One region of the Streptomyces sp. S186 genome, then DNA from elsewhere that is predicted to be linked to it. Evidence: riboswitches for the same ligand, from Rfam matches in the RefSeq annotation. Region 1 holds a riboswitch; the other holds the start of a gene.
The links. A riboswitch is a leader RNA that binds a small molecule or an ion and turns the genes downstream of it on or off. The one in region 1 is predicted to bind S-adenosylmethionine.
Positions count from the first base shown of each region.

Region 2: it holds a riboswitch for S-adenosylmethionine, as region 1 does, so the genes downstream of both, thrC (threonine synthase) here and ACRAS8_RS26015 (aminotransferase class V-fold PLP-dependent enzyme) in region 1, are expected to answer to the same signal.

Region 1 covers NZ_CP193932.1:6,044,693-6,052,302, reverse strand. The annotation lists gene ACRAS8_RS26035 (NYN domain-containing protein) at 1-563, opposite strand, end outside; gene ACRAS8_RS26030 (hypothetical protein) at 639-878, opposite strand; gene ACRAS8_RS26025 (rhomboid family intramembrane serine protease) at 1,064-1,798, shown strand; gene ACRAS8_RS26020 (Lrp/AsnC family transcriptional regulator) at 1,795-2,076, shown strand; gene ACRAS8_RS26015 (aminotransferase class V-fold PLP-dependent enzyme) at 2,595-3,962, opposite strand; SAM riboswitch class IV at 4,182-4,299, opposite strand; gene trpD (anthranilate phosphoribosyltransferase) at 4,387-5,451, opposite strand; gene qcrB (cytochrome bc1 complex cytochrome b subunit) at 5,592-7,229, opposite strand; gene qcrA (cytochrome bc1 complex Rieske iron-sulfur subunit) at 7,226-7,610, opposite strand, start outside.
Region 2 covers NZ_CP193932.1:3,483,752-3,491,361, forward strand. The annotation lists gene groL (chaperonin GroEL) at 1-1,047, opposite strand, end outside; gene ACRAS8_RS14560 (cold-shock protein) at 1,849-2,052, opposite strand; gene ACRAS8_RS14565 (MoaD/ThiS family protein) at 2,525-2,803, opposite strand; gene thrC (threonine synthase) at 2,859-4,196, opposite strand; SAM riboswitch class I at 4,214-4,367, opposite strand; gene ACRAS8_RS14575 (glucosyl-3-phosphoglycerate synthase) at 4,542-5,549, shown strand; partial or broken gene ACRAS8_RS14580 (trehalose-6-phosphate synthase) at 5,629-6,609, shown strand; partial or broken gene ACRAS8_RS14585 (cytochrome c oxidase assembly protein) at 6,669-7,568, shown strand.

The DNA.
Region 1 (7,610 bases):
CCGCGCTTGACGTCGCTGAGCGCGCTGCGCAGCCGGCGCTGCAACGACTCGTTCTCCTTGCGGGCCGCCTCCAGGTCCGTCCGGACCCGGTCCGCCTCCGTACGGGCCTCGCCGCGCGCCCGCGCCAGCTCCTCGCGCAGCCGGGCCAGCTCCCGCTCGGCCTCCTCGCCGGCCCGCTCGGCGCGCGCCCGCTGCGCCTCCTCGCCGGCCGCCGCGACCAGCTTGACCCAGCCCTCGGGACGCAGCACATACGCCGCGGCCGCGACGTCCAGCGGGTCGGCGGCGGCGGGCGGGGTCCCCTGTTCCAGGGCGTCGGCGAGCTCCGGCTGGGCCTCCCGGAGCTTGCCGGCGATCCGCTGCCGGAAGACCGGGTCGCTCTCCAGCGCCGCGGCCATCGCGTTGCCGGCGAACTTGGCCCGACGACTCGGGGTGAACCGGGCGTACTGCCGCAAGGGGGGCGGCAGTTCGGCGACCGTCAGCGCCCCGAACCACTCCGCGGTGAGCGCCACGACACGGCGCCGTACGCCCTCGGGCAGCGGCTGGTCGAGCACCTCGTCGGCCACCCCTCCGGGCGCGTCCGCACACTCGGCCCCCGGAGCCCCTTCTGGACGTTCCACCACGGCTGCATCGCTCCGATCTCAGGCGCTCGCGCCCGGACGGTCCACCAGCTCGATCTGGTCGACCGCGTTGCACCAGCGGCAGCGCACGGACTCGATCGTCTCGCTGACGACCTCGCGCTCCTCCACCCGCGGCTCCCCGGCGAGGTCGAGGTGGACGTACTCCACGACCTTGGACCGACGGGTCACGTCGAACCGGGTGAGGTTCCCGCAGAGCGTGCAACGCCACCGGGTTTCCGCCGTCGGCAGGGGAACAGCCATCGTGTCGTCCTCTTTCGTGCTCGTGCTGCGATGCGGCTCACGCGGTGCGCCGTCGGACTGCGGAAATACGCAACGTACTGCTTGCAACCCTACGGCCTGACGGCGGGCCGGTGCGGGCCCGCCCGGAAGCCGGGACCCGGCGAGGCGGTCTGTCCCGTGTGCCCGCATTACGCCATGATCACTTCATGACGGCGCCCGTCCACCCCGTCCGCTCGCTGCGCGCGGTGTTCTCCCGGATGACCAACGTGCTGATCGGCCTGTGCTGCGCGCTCTTCGTGCTCGGCCCGGTCTCCGGCCTGAACCGGGCGTACGGCACCGGTGACGCCCTGGTCCACGCCCAGAACGGGTACTTCGCGCGCTGGGGTGTGATTCCGCTCGATGTGTGGAGCGGCTCGCCGCGGGCCCTGCTCACCCCGCTCACCGCGCTGTTCGTGCACGCCAACTGGCTGCATCTGCTCGGCAACGTGCTGTTTCTGTACGTTTTCGGCGGCATGCTCGAAACCCGGATGGGCCGGCTCCCGTTCACCGTCTTCTACCTGACCGCCGGCTACCTGGCGCTGCTGGGCTACGCGGCCGCACACGCCTCCTCGGCGCAGACGCTGGTCGGCGCCTCCGGTGCCGTCTCCGGCGTCCTCGGCGCCTTCCTCTTCCTCTTTCCGCGGGCCCGGGTCACCAGCCTCTTCCCGTTCCTGTTCTTCCTGCCGCTGCGGTTCCCGGCCTGGCTCGTCCTGCCGTTCTGGTTCTGCCTCCAGTGGCAGGCAGCCGACCACGACCCGGCCGGCCCCGGCGTCGCCTACCTCGCCCACGTCGTCGGCTTCGCCCTGGGCTTCCTCTACGCGTGGGCCCGCTACGGACGGCGGGATACTGTGGGTGCCACCAGGGACAACGGACCGTCGGCCGAGGGAGAGAGCCAGCCGTGATCACGTCGATCGTGCTGATCAAGACCAGCGTGGATCAGATCCCCGAGATCGCCGAGCGGATCGCCGCTCTGAACGGCGTCAGCGAGGTCTACTCCGTCACCGGCGCGTATGACCTCATCGCGATGGTGCGGGTCGCCAACCACGACGACCTCGCCGACGTCATCCCCGGCCGCATCAGCAAGGTGCCCGGCGTCGCGTCGACGGAGACGCATATTGCGTTCCGCACGTATTCGCAACATGACCTTGAGGCCGCGTTTTCCATCGGTCTCGACGCGTAACGCTGCGCTTGACCTTGCTTCCCACGTAGTCGGCTTTCCCGCCGTAGGGGTTCGCCTTTTTGCGCCTGGCGGCGCTTGCTTGTTGTCCGCTGCGCGGGGCTTTTGGGTGCGGTGCCGGGCCTCCGGGGCAGGGGTGTGCCGGACTGCTGTCGCTTTACGTCCGGCACACCCCTGCCCCGGAGGCCCGTCACCTCCCGTGGGTGGTCATGGAAACGGTGAGTGGGGGCGTGCGTGAGTGGTCCGTGCGGGTCGCTCATCAGTCGAGAATTGCCGGTCACCCATCAGTCCGGGGCCTGCACTAGCCCACCGGGCATGAGCCGCAACCGGCCTGTCATCTGACCCTCAACGGGAGGGGACGGGTCGGAGGGGCAGGGGGTGTGTCCGGACGTAAAGCGACAGCAGTCCGGACACACCCCCTGCCCCGGAGGCCCGGCACCGCGGTCGAACAGCCCCGCGCAGCGGACCCGCAATGCGCCGCAGGCGCAACAGGCAAGCGGCAAACCCCGGCGGAACGCCGGCTACGCAGGAACGCAACGCCCGTCCTCGACCCGGTAGTTCCAGCGGGCGCCCTCCGCAACGAGCTCCCCGACCGCACGCAGGAAGCGGTCAACATGCTCGTCGGGCGTGCCGGCGCCGAAGGAAACGCGGATCGCGTTGAGGGACCGCTCCCCCGGCGCGGCCTCCGGGGCGCCGCATTCGCCCTGGGTCTGGGGGGCGGAGCCCAGCAGCGTCCGGACGAGCGGGTGGGCGCAGAACAGGCCGTCGCGGACGCCGATGCCGTACTCCGCGGAGAGCGCGGCGGCGAAGTGCGAGCTGTTCCAGCCCTCGACGACGAAGGAGAGGACGCCGACGCGCGGGGCGTCGTCGCCGAAGAGGGAGAGGATCCGGACCTGCGGAACGTCGGCCAGGCCCGTCCGGACCCGGGCGATCAGCTCCCGCTCACGGGCGACCAGGGTGTCCCAACCGGCCTCCGTGAGCGCCTTGCAGGCCGAGGCGATGGCGTAGGCGCCGATGACGTTGGGCGATCCCGCTTCGTGCCGCGCGGCGCTCTCGTGCCACTCGACGTCCACCCCGCCGTCGGTCCGCCGGGCGACCTTCCGGCTGGCGCCGCCGCCGGCCAGGTACGGCTCGGCCGCCCGGAGCCAGTCGGCGCGGCCGGCCAACACCCCGGCGCCGAACGGCGCGTACAGCTTGTGGCCGGAGAAGGCGACCCAGTCGGCGTCCAGGTCCGCGAGGTCCACGGGGTGGTGCGGGGCGAGCTGGGCGGCGTCGAGGACGATCCGGGCGCCGTGGGCGTGGGCCGCGGCGGCCAGTTCGCGCACCGGCCACAGTTCGCCGGTGACGTTGGAGGCGCCGGTGACGCAGACCAGCGCCGGCCCGTAGGGCTCGCGGGCGGACAGCGCCTTCTCCAGGGTGTCGACCGCCTGCCGCGGGGTGCGCGGGGCGTCGAGGTAGGTCACCGTCAGATCCGCGCGGTGCTCCCAGGGCAGCAGCGAGGCGTGGTGCTCGGTCTCGAAGACGAACACCCGGGTGCCCTGCGGGAGCGCGGCGGCCAGCAGGTTCAGCGAGTCGGTGGTGGAGCGAGTGAACACCACCTGGTCGTCGGCGCGGCAGCCGAGGAAGTCGGCGACGGTCCGGCGGGCGTTCTCGAAGAGGTCGGTGGAGAGCTGGGAGAGGTAGCCGGCGCCGCGGTGGACGCTGCCGTAATACGGGGCGTAGGCGGCGACGTCGTCCCAGACGCGCTGGAGGGCGGGGGCGCTGGCGGCGTAGTCCAGCGCGGCGTAGACGGCCTCGCCGCCGGTCACCAGGGGGACGAGGACGTCCCGGCCCAGAACCGGCAGCGGGGCACAGACGGAGCGGTCGGCGGCAGCAGTGGAGACAGACATGGCGAACTCCCGTGAGAAGTAAGCGAGTTCGCTGCGACGGATCTCTCCGGTACGGCATCCGAAAACGTCAACGCACGGCGGACGCGGCGTCGCAGCGTGAAAGGGAAAGAAAGGTGTGAAAGGGGAAGAGAGGAGAGGTGTGGGGAACGGGCCGTCAGGCCCTACCGCATTCGCTTCATCACGGGGGAACTCCCTCGAGGACCAGGATCCCTGGCGAGGGATCCGCGCTTGCCGCAGACCTCGCTGCCTGCGGCCTGGTCATCACCCGGGGCACCCCGCCACGGAAGGAGGGTTGCCGGACAGCGGGCCGGGGCCTGTGTCGCTGTCACTCGTGACCTGGGCTGAATCATGCCACACGATCAAGGACACGCAAGCCCCGGTCCATATCCCGGACCGGGGCGTACGTCACGTCCGCCGGCGTCCCTCAGGCGTTGCTGGCCGCCACCCAGCGGTCCAGCGTCCGCCGGGCCGCGCCCGAGTCGATCGCCTCGGCGGCCTTGCGCAGGCCGTCCCTGATCCGGTCGGTCAGCGGGGCGGCGGAGGGCTCCAGCGCGGCCAGCGCGGCGGCCGCGTTCAGCAGCACCGCCTCCCGTACCGGGCCGGTCTCGCCGTCCAGCAGCCGCCGGGCCACCTCCGCGTTGTACGACGCGTCGCCGCCGCGCAGCGCCGCCACCGGGACCAGGCCGATGCCGATGTCCCGCGGGTCGAAGGGCTCCTCATGGACCGTACCGTCGCGGACGATCCACACCCTGGAGGTGGCGGTGGTGGTCAGCTCGTCCAGGCCGTCGTCGCCGCGGAAGACGAGCGCCGAGGAGCCGCGTTCGGCGAGGACGCCGGCGAGGATCGGGGCCATCCGGGCGTCGGCGACGCCGGTGGCCTGGGCGCGGACCCGGGCCGGGTTGGTCAGCGGGCCCAGGACGTTGAAGGTCGTCCGGATGCCCAGCTGGCCGCGGGCGGCCGCCACGTGCCGCAGCGCGGGGTGGAACTTGGCGGCGAAGCAGAAGGTGATGCCGGCCTCCGCCGCGACCTCCACCACCCGCCGCGGCGACAGGTCCAGGTTGATGCCCAGCTTCTCCAGGACGTCCGTGGCGCCGCTGGCCGAGGACGCGGCGCGGCTGCCGTGCTTGACGACCTTGGCGCCGGTGCCGGCGACCACGATGGCCGACATGGTGGAGATGTTGACGGTGTTCGCGCCGTCGCCGCCGGTGCCGACGATGTCGACGCTGGGGCCGGGGACGTCGATGAGGGTGGCGTGCGCGTACATCGTGCGGACCAGGCCGGAGATCTCCGCGACCGTCTCGCCCTTGGCGCGCAGCGCGACCGCGAAGCCGGCGATCTGCGCGTCGGTGGCCTCGCCGCGCATGATGCGGTCCATGACCCAGGCGGTGTCGTCGGCGGTGAGGTCACGGCCGTCGAGGAGGGCGTTGAGTACGGCCGGCCAGGAGCGGTCCGCCACGTTGCCGCCGCCTGCCGGGGTCACGACGTTCATGGTGCACGCTCCTGGTTCGTCTCCTGCCTGTGTCGTCACCCTATCGACCCCCGGGCATGCCGGAGGGCCCCGTCCTCTTCGTGGACGGGGCCCTCTGGGTGGCGTACTACCAGCGGTGCGCGTCGCCGCGCCCGCGGGGATCAGTGGTGGCCGTGGCCGCTGGTGATCTCCTTGTACTCCTCGACGGTCGGCTTGGGGATGACGTTGTCCTCGCCGTAGTAGCTCTTGGAGAGCTTGGCGCGCAGCTTCTGCGAGCGCTTGAACTTGCGCCGGACACCGTTCTCGTCGACCTCGGGACCGAGCTCGAACGGCTCGGGCTGCTCGTGCTGGGTGAGGACGTGCAGCTGCTCCTGGTTGAGCGGCTCGTGGACCTCGATGAACTCACCGTGCGGCAGGCGCTTGATGATGCCGGACTCGCGTCCGTGCAGCACCTTGTCCTTGTCGCGGCGCTGGAGACCCAGGCAGATCCGCTTGGTGACGACGAAGGCCAGCACCGGCCCGACGAAGAACGCGATCCGGACGAACCAGGTGATCGAGTTGATCGACAGGTGGAAGTGGGTGGCCCACAGGTCGTTGCCGCCACCGATCAGCATCACGAAGTAGGCGACGAGCCAGGCCACACCGAAGCCGGTGCGGTTGGGCACGTTGCGCGGGCGGTCCAGGATGTGGTGCTCGCGCTTGTCGCCGCGGACCCAGGACTCGATGAACGGGTAGACCGCGATGGCGACCAGGACCAGCGGGAAGACCAGGATCGGGATCAGCACGCCGAAGTTGACGGTGTGGCCCCAGAAGTTCCACTCCCAGCCCGGCATGACACGCACCAGGCCCTCGGCGAAGCCCATGTACCAGTCGGGCTGCGCACCGGTGGACACCTGGTCGGGACGGTACGGGCCGATGGCCCACACGGGGTTGATGCTGGCGACCGCGGCGATCACCGAGATCACACCGAAGACCAGGAAGAAGAAGCCTCCGGCCTTGGCCATGTAGACCGGCAGCAGCGGCATGCCGACCACGTTGTTGTTGGTCTTGCCGGCACCCGGGAACTGCGTGTGCTTGTGGTAGAAGACCAGGATCAGGTGCGCCACCAGCAGGCCCAGCATGATGCCCGGCAGCAGCAGCACGTGGACCGTGAAGAACCGCGGGATGATGTCGTGACCGGGGAACTCGCCGCCGAAGATGAACATCTGCAGGTACGAGCCGACCAGCGGCATCGCCAGGATGACGCCCTCGATGAAGCGGACGCCGGTGCCGGAGAGCAGGTCGTCCGGGAGCGAGTAGCCGGTGAAGCCGGTGAACATGCCCAGGACGAACAGCAGGAAGCCGAAGAGCCAGTTGACCTCACGCGGCTTGCGGAACGCGCCGGTGAAGAACACCCGCATCATGTGGACCATCATCGCGGCCAGGAAGACCAGCGCCGCCCAGTGGTGGATCTGCCGGATCAGCAGACCGCCGCGCACGTCGAAGCTGATGTTCAGCGTCGACTCGAACGCCTGGGTCATCTTGATCCCGTGCATCGGCACGTAGGACCCGTGGTAGGTGACCTCGGCCATGCTCGGGTGGAAGAACAGCGTCAGGTAGACACCGGTCAGGATGATGATGACGAAGCTGTAGAGCGCGACCTCGCCCAGCATGAAGGACCAGTGGTCCGGGAAGATCTTGCGCATGTTGGCCTTGGCCAGGCTGTAGATGCCCAGCCGGCCGTCGGCCCAGTCGGCGATCCGCTCACCCCGTGGCGCCTGGCCACGGCGCGCAGTGGTCGCGGTTGTCTCGTTACTCATCCGCGCTCCCAGAAGCTCGGGCCGACGGGCTCCGCGAAGTCGCTGACGGCCTCGAGGTAGCCGTCCTTCACCGTGATGTGCAGCTGCGGCAGGGCGTGTCCGGCCGGACCGAAGATGACCCGACCGCCGTCGGAAAGGTCGAAGGTCGACTGGTGGCAGGGGCAGAGCACGTGGTGCGTCTGCTGCTCGTACAGGCTGATCGGGCAACCCACGTGGGTGCAGATCTTCGAGTAGGCCACGATGCCCTCGTGCGACCAGGCGAGTTCCTGCTTGTCCTTGATGTTCTGCGGCTGGATCCGCACGAGCATCAGGGCGTCCTTGGCGATCTTGTTGGCGAAGTCCTCGTCGCTCTCCTCCAGGCCCTCGGGCTTGGCGAACGTG
Region 2 (7,610 bases), 2.6 Mb from region 1:
GGCGCGGATCTGGTTGACCCGGCCCTGGACCTGCTCGCTGTCGCCGGCACCGTCGACGATGGTGGTCTCGTCCTTGGTGATGACGACCTTGCGGGCGCGGCCCAGCAGGTCGAGACCGGCGTTCTCCAGCTTGAGGCCGACCTCCTCGGAGATGACGGTGCCACCGGTGAGGATGGCGATGTCGCCGAGCATGGCCTTGCGGCGGTCACCGAAGCCCGGGGCCTTGACGGCGACGGACTTGAAGGTGCCACGGATCTTGTTGACGACGAGGGTCGACAGGGCCTCGCCCTCGACGTCCTCGGCGATGATCAGCAGCGGCTTGCCGGACTGCATGACCTTCTCGAGGAGGGGCAGCAGGTCCTTCACGTTGCTGATCTTGGAGTTGACGATGAGGATGTAGGGGTCCTCGAGCGCCGCCTCCATGCGCTCCATGTCGGTCGCGAAGTACGCCGAGATGTAGCCCTTGTCGAAGCGCATACCCTCGGTGAGCTCCAGCTCCAGACCGAAGGTCTGGGACTCCTCGACGGTGATGACGCCTTCCTTGCCGACCTTGTCCATGGCCTCGGCGATGAGCTCGCCGATCTGCGGGTCGGCGGCGGAGATGGACGCGGTGGAGGCGATCTGCTCCTTGGTCTCGATCTCCTTGGCCTGGTCGAGCAGGGCACCGGAGACGGCCTCGACGGCCTTCTCGATACCGCGCTTGAGGGCCATCGGGTTGGCGCCGGCGGCGACGTTGCGCAGACCCTCGCGGACCAGCGCCTGGGCGAGGACGGTCGCGGTCGTCGTGCCGTCACCGGCGACGTCGTCCGTCTTCTTCGCGACCTCCTTGACCAGCTCGGCGCCGATCTTCTCGTACGGGTCCTCCAGCTCGATCTCCTTGGCGATGGAGACACCATCGTTGGTGATCGTGGGGGCGCCCCACTTCTTCTCAAGGACGACGTTGCGGCCCTTGGGGCCGAGGGTGACCTTGACGGCGTCGGCGAGCTGGTTCATACCGCGCTCAAGGCCGCGCCGCGCCTCCTCGTCGAACGCGATGATCTTGGCCATGTGAAGTGGTCCCTCCGGACTGATGGGGGTACCCCCTGCCCGAACAAGTGTGACGAGCTGGGGGAGGAAGCTCCGGACCGCGCTGGCGCCCGCGACGGACGGCCCACATGCCCTGTGGTTCCTTGCCCCACCTGGCGTGCCGGCCTCACCGACCCGGTCCACATTCAGCACTCTCACGGGGAGAGTGCTAACGCAATGATTAGCACTCGCACCAGGCGAGTGCAAGCGGCTTGGAGGATGTCTCCCGGTGGGGTGCGGTCGATTGCGGGCCGGCGGACGGGAGTGACCGCGGGCGGCCGTGCACCCGTGAGACGGCCGTCTCACGCCCCCATGCATGCCCGCGTACACCGGGCCCCACGCCCGTCACGGCCGGCCTGGACCTGGCCGACTCATGCGCGCCCCGCGCGCCGGGCCCCACGTCGAATGCGGGACCGATGGGTCCCCTCCACCTCCACCGCGCACGCCCGCGCGCAGGCGTCCCAACGGGCCCCAACGACCCCAACGCGCCCCCTTTGACAGCGGGACGCAGCGGGACACAGGCAGGCCCCCTCCCCCATGCGCGCCCGTCTACACCCGCGGGCGCCCGCGTGCGGGGCGGCGGTCATCACGGGAGAAGGGCGCACGGGAGACAAGCCGCGCGCCCACCTGGCGCGGCACGGACCGATACGCCGGCCCCCGCCGGGCGCCCGGCACAACAGACGACAGCGCAACCGCACGACAACGCGCCGGCACGACAGAAGGCCCGCAGCCCCGTTCACCGGGGTTGCGGGCCTTCCGCCGACGATGCAGTCGGCCGCCGCCTCAGGCGGTGACCCGGACCATGTCCGCCTGTGGCCCCTTCTGGCCCTGCGAGATCTCGAACTCGACCCGCTGACCCTCCTCAAGGGTGCGGTAACCGTCCATCTGGATCGCGCTGTAGTGGACGAATACATCCGCACCACCGTCGACCGCGATGAAGCCGTACCCCTTCTCCGCGTTGAACCACTTGACGGTGCCCTGAGCCATGCCTAACTCCCCTATTACTGGCCCTTGCGCAGGACCGCACTTCGCGGACCCGGGTCAGACCTCACCCCCGGGAATGGCCCGTGGGGTGTGCGCCGGAACGCGTCGACCGCCGCTGAATGTATCTGGACCAATGCCCAGCGCAACAGGTCAATCGGACGAGAATTCCGGCACCGGGGAAACGGCCGTATACGCTCAAATGGCGTTATTGCAGCCCGATTCGGGCCGGGAATATGCCACACAACCGACAAAACGCGCACACAACTTGCGCACAAGTCACCGCGATCTCATATGCGTTCGGCATGTACGCGGAGATAACCGGAGGGGAATCGCCCCAATGGTATCCCCTTTCACGACACGGAATTGCCCCGTCCGTTTAGGTCGGACGGGGCAATTCCAGTCAGCGCAGGGAAGAGTTGGCGCAAATGCGATCCGTGTCGATCGTGCCGTTCCGCGTCGAGCGCCCTCGGGCGGGTCAGCAGCCTCCTGCCACCGCCGGGATGATGGAGACGCCCGCCCCGTCCGGGGTCGGCGTCTGCAGGCCCTGCTCGAAGCGGACGTCGTCGTCGTTGACGTAGACGTTCACGAAGCGGCGCAGCTTGCCGGCGTCGTCGAGCACCCGGGCGGCGATGCCCTGGTGGTTCTTCTCCAGGTCGGCGATCACCTCGGAGAGGGTCGCGCCCTCGGCGGTGACCTCGGCCTCGCCGCCGGTGTACGTGCGGAGGATGGTGGGGATGCGGACCTTGACGCTCATGGTGGATGCCTCCGGGGCTACGGGAGTGGGAGTCGGGGGGCGGGCGGGGCCGGGCTCAGCCGGCCAGGCCGGCCGCGCGGAACGCGTCCAGGTCCGGCCGGATCGTGGCGGTGGGCCCGGCGGCGACGGCGTCGAGGGTCTTCAGGCCGTCACCGGTGTTCAGCACCACGGTGGTCAGTGACGGGTCCAGGATGCCGTTCTCGATGAGCTTTCTGGTCACGCCGACGGTCACGCCGCCCGCGGTCTCCGCGAAGATCCCCTCCGTGCGGGCCAGCAGCCTGATCGCGTCCACGATCTGCGGGTCGGTGACGTCCTCGACGGCACCGCCGGTGCGGCGCGCGATGTCGAGCACGTACGGGCCGTCCGCGGGGTTGCCGATCGCCAGGGACTTGGCGATGGTGTCCGGCTTCTGCGGCCGGACGACCTCGTGGCCGGCCTTGAAGGCCGCGGAGACCGGCGAGCAGCCCTCGGCCTGGGCGCCGAAGATCCGGTACGGCTTGTCCTCCACGAGGCCGAGGGCGATCAGCTCCTTCAGCGCCTTGTCGATCTTGGTGAGCTGGGAGCCGGAGGCGACCGGGATGACGATCTGGTCCGGCAGCCGCCAGCCCAGCTGCTCGCAGATCTCGTACGCCAGCGTCTTGGAGCCCTCGCCGTAGTAGGGGCGGAGGTTGACGTTGACGAAGCCCCAGCCCTCGCCGAGCGGGTCGCCGATGAGCTCGGAGCAGAAGCGGTTGACGTCGTCGTAGTTGCCGTCGATGGCGACGAGGTCGCCGCCGTAGACCGCGGCCATCACGACCTTGCCGGGCTCCAGGTCGTGCGGGATGAAGACGCAGGACTTGAGGCCCGCGCGGCGTGCCGCGGCGCCGACCGCGCCCGCCAGGTTGCCGGTCGAGGAGCAGGAGAGGGTGGTGAAGCCGAAGGCGCGGGCGGCCTCGACGGCGATCGCGACGACCCGGTCCTTGAAGGAGTGGGTGGGGTTGCCGGAGTCGTCCTTGACGTACAGGCCGCCGGTGACGCCGAGCTCGGCGGCGAGCCGGTCGGCCTGGACGAGCTTGGTCCAGCCGGGGTTGAGGTTGGGCTTGTCGGCCACGTCGGCGGGGACGGGCAGCAGCGGGGCGTAGCGCCAGATGTTGGCGGGGCCGGCCTCGATCCGGCGCTTCAGCTCCTCGCCGCTGGGAAGTTCGTAGGCGACGTCGAGAGGGCCGTTGCGATCCTCAGCCACGGGGTGTGACTGCCGTTCAGTCCAACGGTACGCGATCTCCAGCGGACCGAAGCACTCCTGGCAGGCGAAGAGCGGGCTGAGCGGAAAGCGCTGTCCGCACTCGCGACACGAGAGCGCGACGGCGGGGCCGAGAGCTACGGCGGAAGTGGGTTCGATTGCTTGCACAGCCATGGAGGCGAGGCCCTTTCTCCTCATCTTCCTCACGACGCATCTCGCCGTGAGACGGATTTGGCACCTTCCCTAGCCGGGAGCCTCGCGCGCGCCGTGCTGCGGCTGCGGAGATCGGCTGGAGGGTTGCCGGGGCTTCAACGGGCCGTGTCCCTCTGCCCCTCTGGATGAGCGGTATGGCGCTGGGCGGACCCAGGCGTTTGTCGCGCGGTGACCCCGACATGCGGTGGTCGTGCACGTTGTTCAAGACTGTAACCGAAGGCGCTCGCCGTTGAGATAGTCGTCCGGTCCGCGAGATGGATCACATAACGGGCCTCCGTTCGGGGCCCACCGAGGAGAGTCGTAGACGTGCTGGAAGAAGTGGAGCGCTGGCTGGCCGGACGCTCCTGGTCCGCCGCGGACCGCCCCCTGGAGCAGTTGCTGGAGGCCAAGCGCCAGACGGGGCGGACGGTCAGTGTGGTGCTGCCCGCGCTCGACGAGGAGGCGACGGTCGGCACGATCGTCGCGGCGATCCGCGCCGAGCTGATGACCCCGGAGGTGCCGCTGGTCGACGAACTGGTGGTGCTGGACTCGGGGTCGACCGACCGGACGGCCGAGGTCGCCGCGGCGGCCGGCGCCCGGGTGGTCCACCGGGACAGCGTGCTGCCGCGGATCCCGGCGCTGCCCGGCAAGGGTGAGGTGCTGTGGCGGTCCCTGCTGGTGACCGGCGGCGACATCATCTGCTTCGTCGACGCCGATCTGCGGGAGTTCTCCGCCACGTTCGTCTCGGGGATCGTCGGGCCGCTGCTGACCGATCCGGAGATCCAGTTCGTCAAGGCGATGTACGACCGGCCGCTGGACACCGGGCCGCTGGACACCGGGGAGGGCCGGGCGCCGGTGGCGGAGCAGGGCGGACGTCTTGCCGGAGGCGAGCAAGGCGGACGCGTCACCGAGCTGGTGGCCCGGCCGCTGCTCAATCTGCACTGGCCGCAGCTGGCCGGGTTCGTGCAGCCGCTGGGCGGGGAGTACGCGGCGCGCCGCTCGCTGCTGGAGCGGCTGCCGTTCCCGGTGGGCTACGGGGTGGAGCTGGGGCTGCTGGTGGACTCCCTGCACACGGTCGGACTGGATGCCCTCGCCCAGGTGGACGTGGGGGTGCGCCGGCACCGGCACCAGGGCGGCCAGGCGCTCGGCCGGATGGCCGCCGCCATCTACCGCACCGCCCAACTCCGGCTGGCACGCGGCCACTTGGTCCGCCCCCGGCTGACGCAGTTCGAGCGGGGCGAGAGCGGATTCGTGCCGCGGACGACGGAGGTGGACACCGAGGAGCGGCCGCCGATGGCCGAAATCCCGGAATACGCGGAGCGGCGGGCGGCCTAGGGGTTGTCCGTAGGGCCCGGCCGGGACCTGGCCGGGATACGTACGTTTGCACGGATCGGTGACGGGTTAATGTCGCGACATGGTCTCCGAGCGCAGTGCGGTCCAGCCAGGTGCCGAGGTCCTCGTCGCGTCGAACCGCGGGCCCGTTTCGTATGCCCTGGGGGCGGGCGGTGAGCTGACCGCCAAACGGGGCGGCGGGGGGCTGGTGTCGGGCCTCTCGGCGATCGGGCAGTCGACACGCGGCGCGGAGCGCCTCGATGAGGGGCGGTGGTCGGGCGACGGGCGGGCAGATGCCGAGTGGGTATGTTCCGCGCTGGGGGACGGTGACCGGGAGGCGGTGCGGCGGACCGGGGGGCTGCTGGATGTCGCGGACACCGGTGGACAGCGCGTCCGGATGCTGGACATTCCGGCGGATGTGCACGCCGCGGCCTACAACGGCGTCGCCAACTCGGTGCTGTGGTTCGTCCACCACATGCTGTACCAGACGCCGCTGGAGCCGGTGTTCGACGCGGATTTCCGGGGGCAGTGGGCCGCGTACGAGGCGTACAACGCGGCGTTCGCGACGGCGCTGGCGGACGCCGCGGGCCCGGGGGCGGCGGTGCTGGTGCAGGACTACCACCTGGCGCTGGTGCCGGGGCTGCTGCGCGGGCTGCGGCCGGACGTCCGGATCGCGCACTTCTCGCACACCCCGTGGGCGCCGCCGGAGTACTTCGCGATGCTACCGGACGACGTCGGGCGGCAGCTGCTGCTGGGCATCCTGGGCGCCGACCGGGCGAACTTCCTGACCGAGCGGTGGGCGCGGGCGTTCACGGCGTGCTGCGCGCGGACGCTGGGGCCGGACTACACCACGCACTGGCCGCGGCACGAGCCGCCCAGCGTGGCCGTGGTGCCGTCGGACCGGGCGGCGCACCGGACCCGGATCGGGGTCCACGGGCTGGGGGCGGACGCGGAGTTCCTGCGGGAGCGGTCGCGGCGGCCGGACGTCGAGGAGCGGATGGCGGCGCTGCGGGAGCAGATCGGCGGGCAGGCCGACGGGACGGCGCGGAAGACGATCGTCCGCGGCTGGTGCTGACGCGGGCGCTGGGCAGCTGGCGGCGCTGGCTCCGGTGGCCCGTGTGCGGGCGCGGGGAGCGCTGGCCGGTGGCCCGTGTGGTGGCGTTCGCGGGGCTGGGGCTGGGTGCGGTCGCGGTGGCGACCATGTCGGGGCTGGCGGTCTACGACCATGAGCTGTTCTGGCCGGCGGCGGTGCAGAACATCGTGCTGGATCTGGTGGCGCCGCTGGGGCTGGCGCTGGGCGATCCGCTGTCGCTGGCGCTGCGGGCGCTGCCGCAGGAGGGGCGGACGGCCCGCCGGCTGCGCGCGGCGATCTCCGGCCGGCTCGTCCGTTTCCTGACGTTCCCCCTGGTCAGCACGGTTCTGGTGCTCTCCTCCGAGCTGGCGATCTACTTCACGCCGTACTTTCCGACGGCGCTGCGGCACGGTCCGCTGCACGAGCTGATGTATCTGCAACTGCTCGTCACCGGAAGCCTGTTCGTGCTGCCGGTGCTCACCCGGGAGGAGTTGCTGCCGTCGTGGTGCAGCCATCCGGTGCGGGCGCTGCTGGTGCTGGTGGACGGGCTGGTGGACGCGGTGCCCGGGGTGGTGGTGATGACCAGCGGCACGCTGATCGCGGGCGGCTGGTACGCGTCGCAGCACCGGCCGTGGGATCCGAGCCCGCAGCAGGACCAGATGATCGGCGGCGGGCTGATGCTGACCATCGCCGAGCTGGTCGGACTGCCGTTCCTGATCGCAGTGTTCGCGGAGTGGGTGCGCGAGGAGCGGCGGCGGACGCGGGCGCTGGACGCCCGGCTGGACCGGGAGCTGGCGGTGGCCGCGTCCGCGGCGGTGGCGCCCGCGACATCGGGCGCGACGACGGGCGCGACGACGGGCGAAGCGGCCGTTCCGGCGCCGGAGTTGATGCGGCCGTGGTGGGAGACCGACCAGGGCGAGGTCGGCGAACGGTTCCGGCGGGGGCGGTAGGGAGGGCCGGCGCGCTCCCCGTTGTCCGCCCCCGGATGCCGC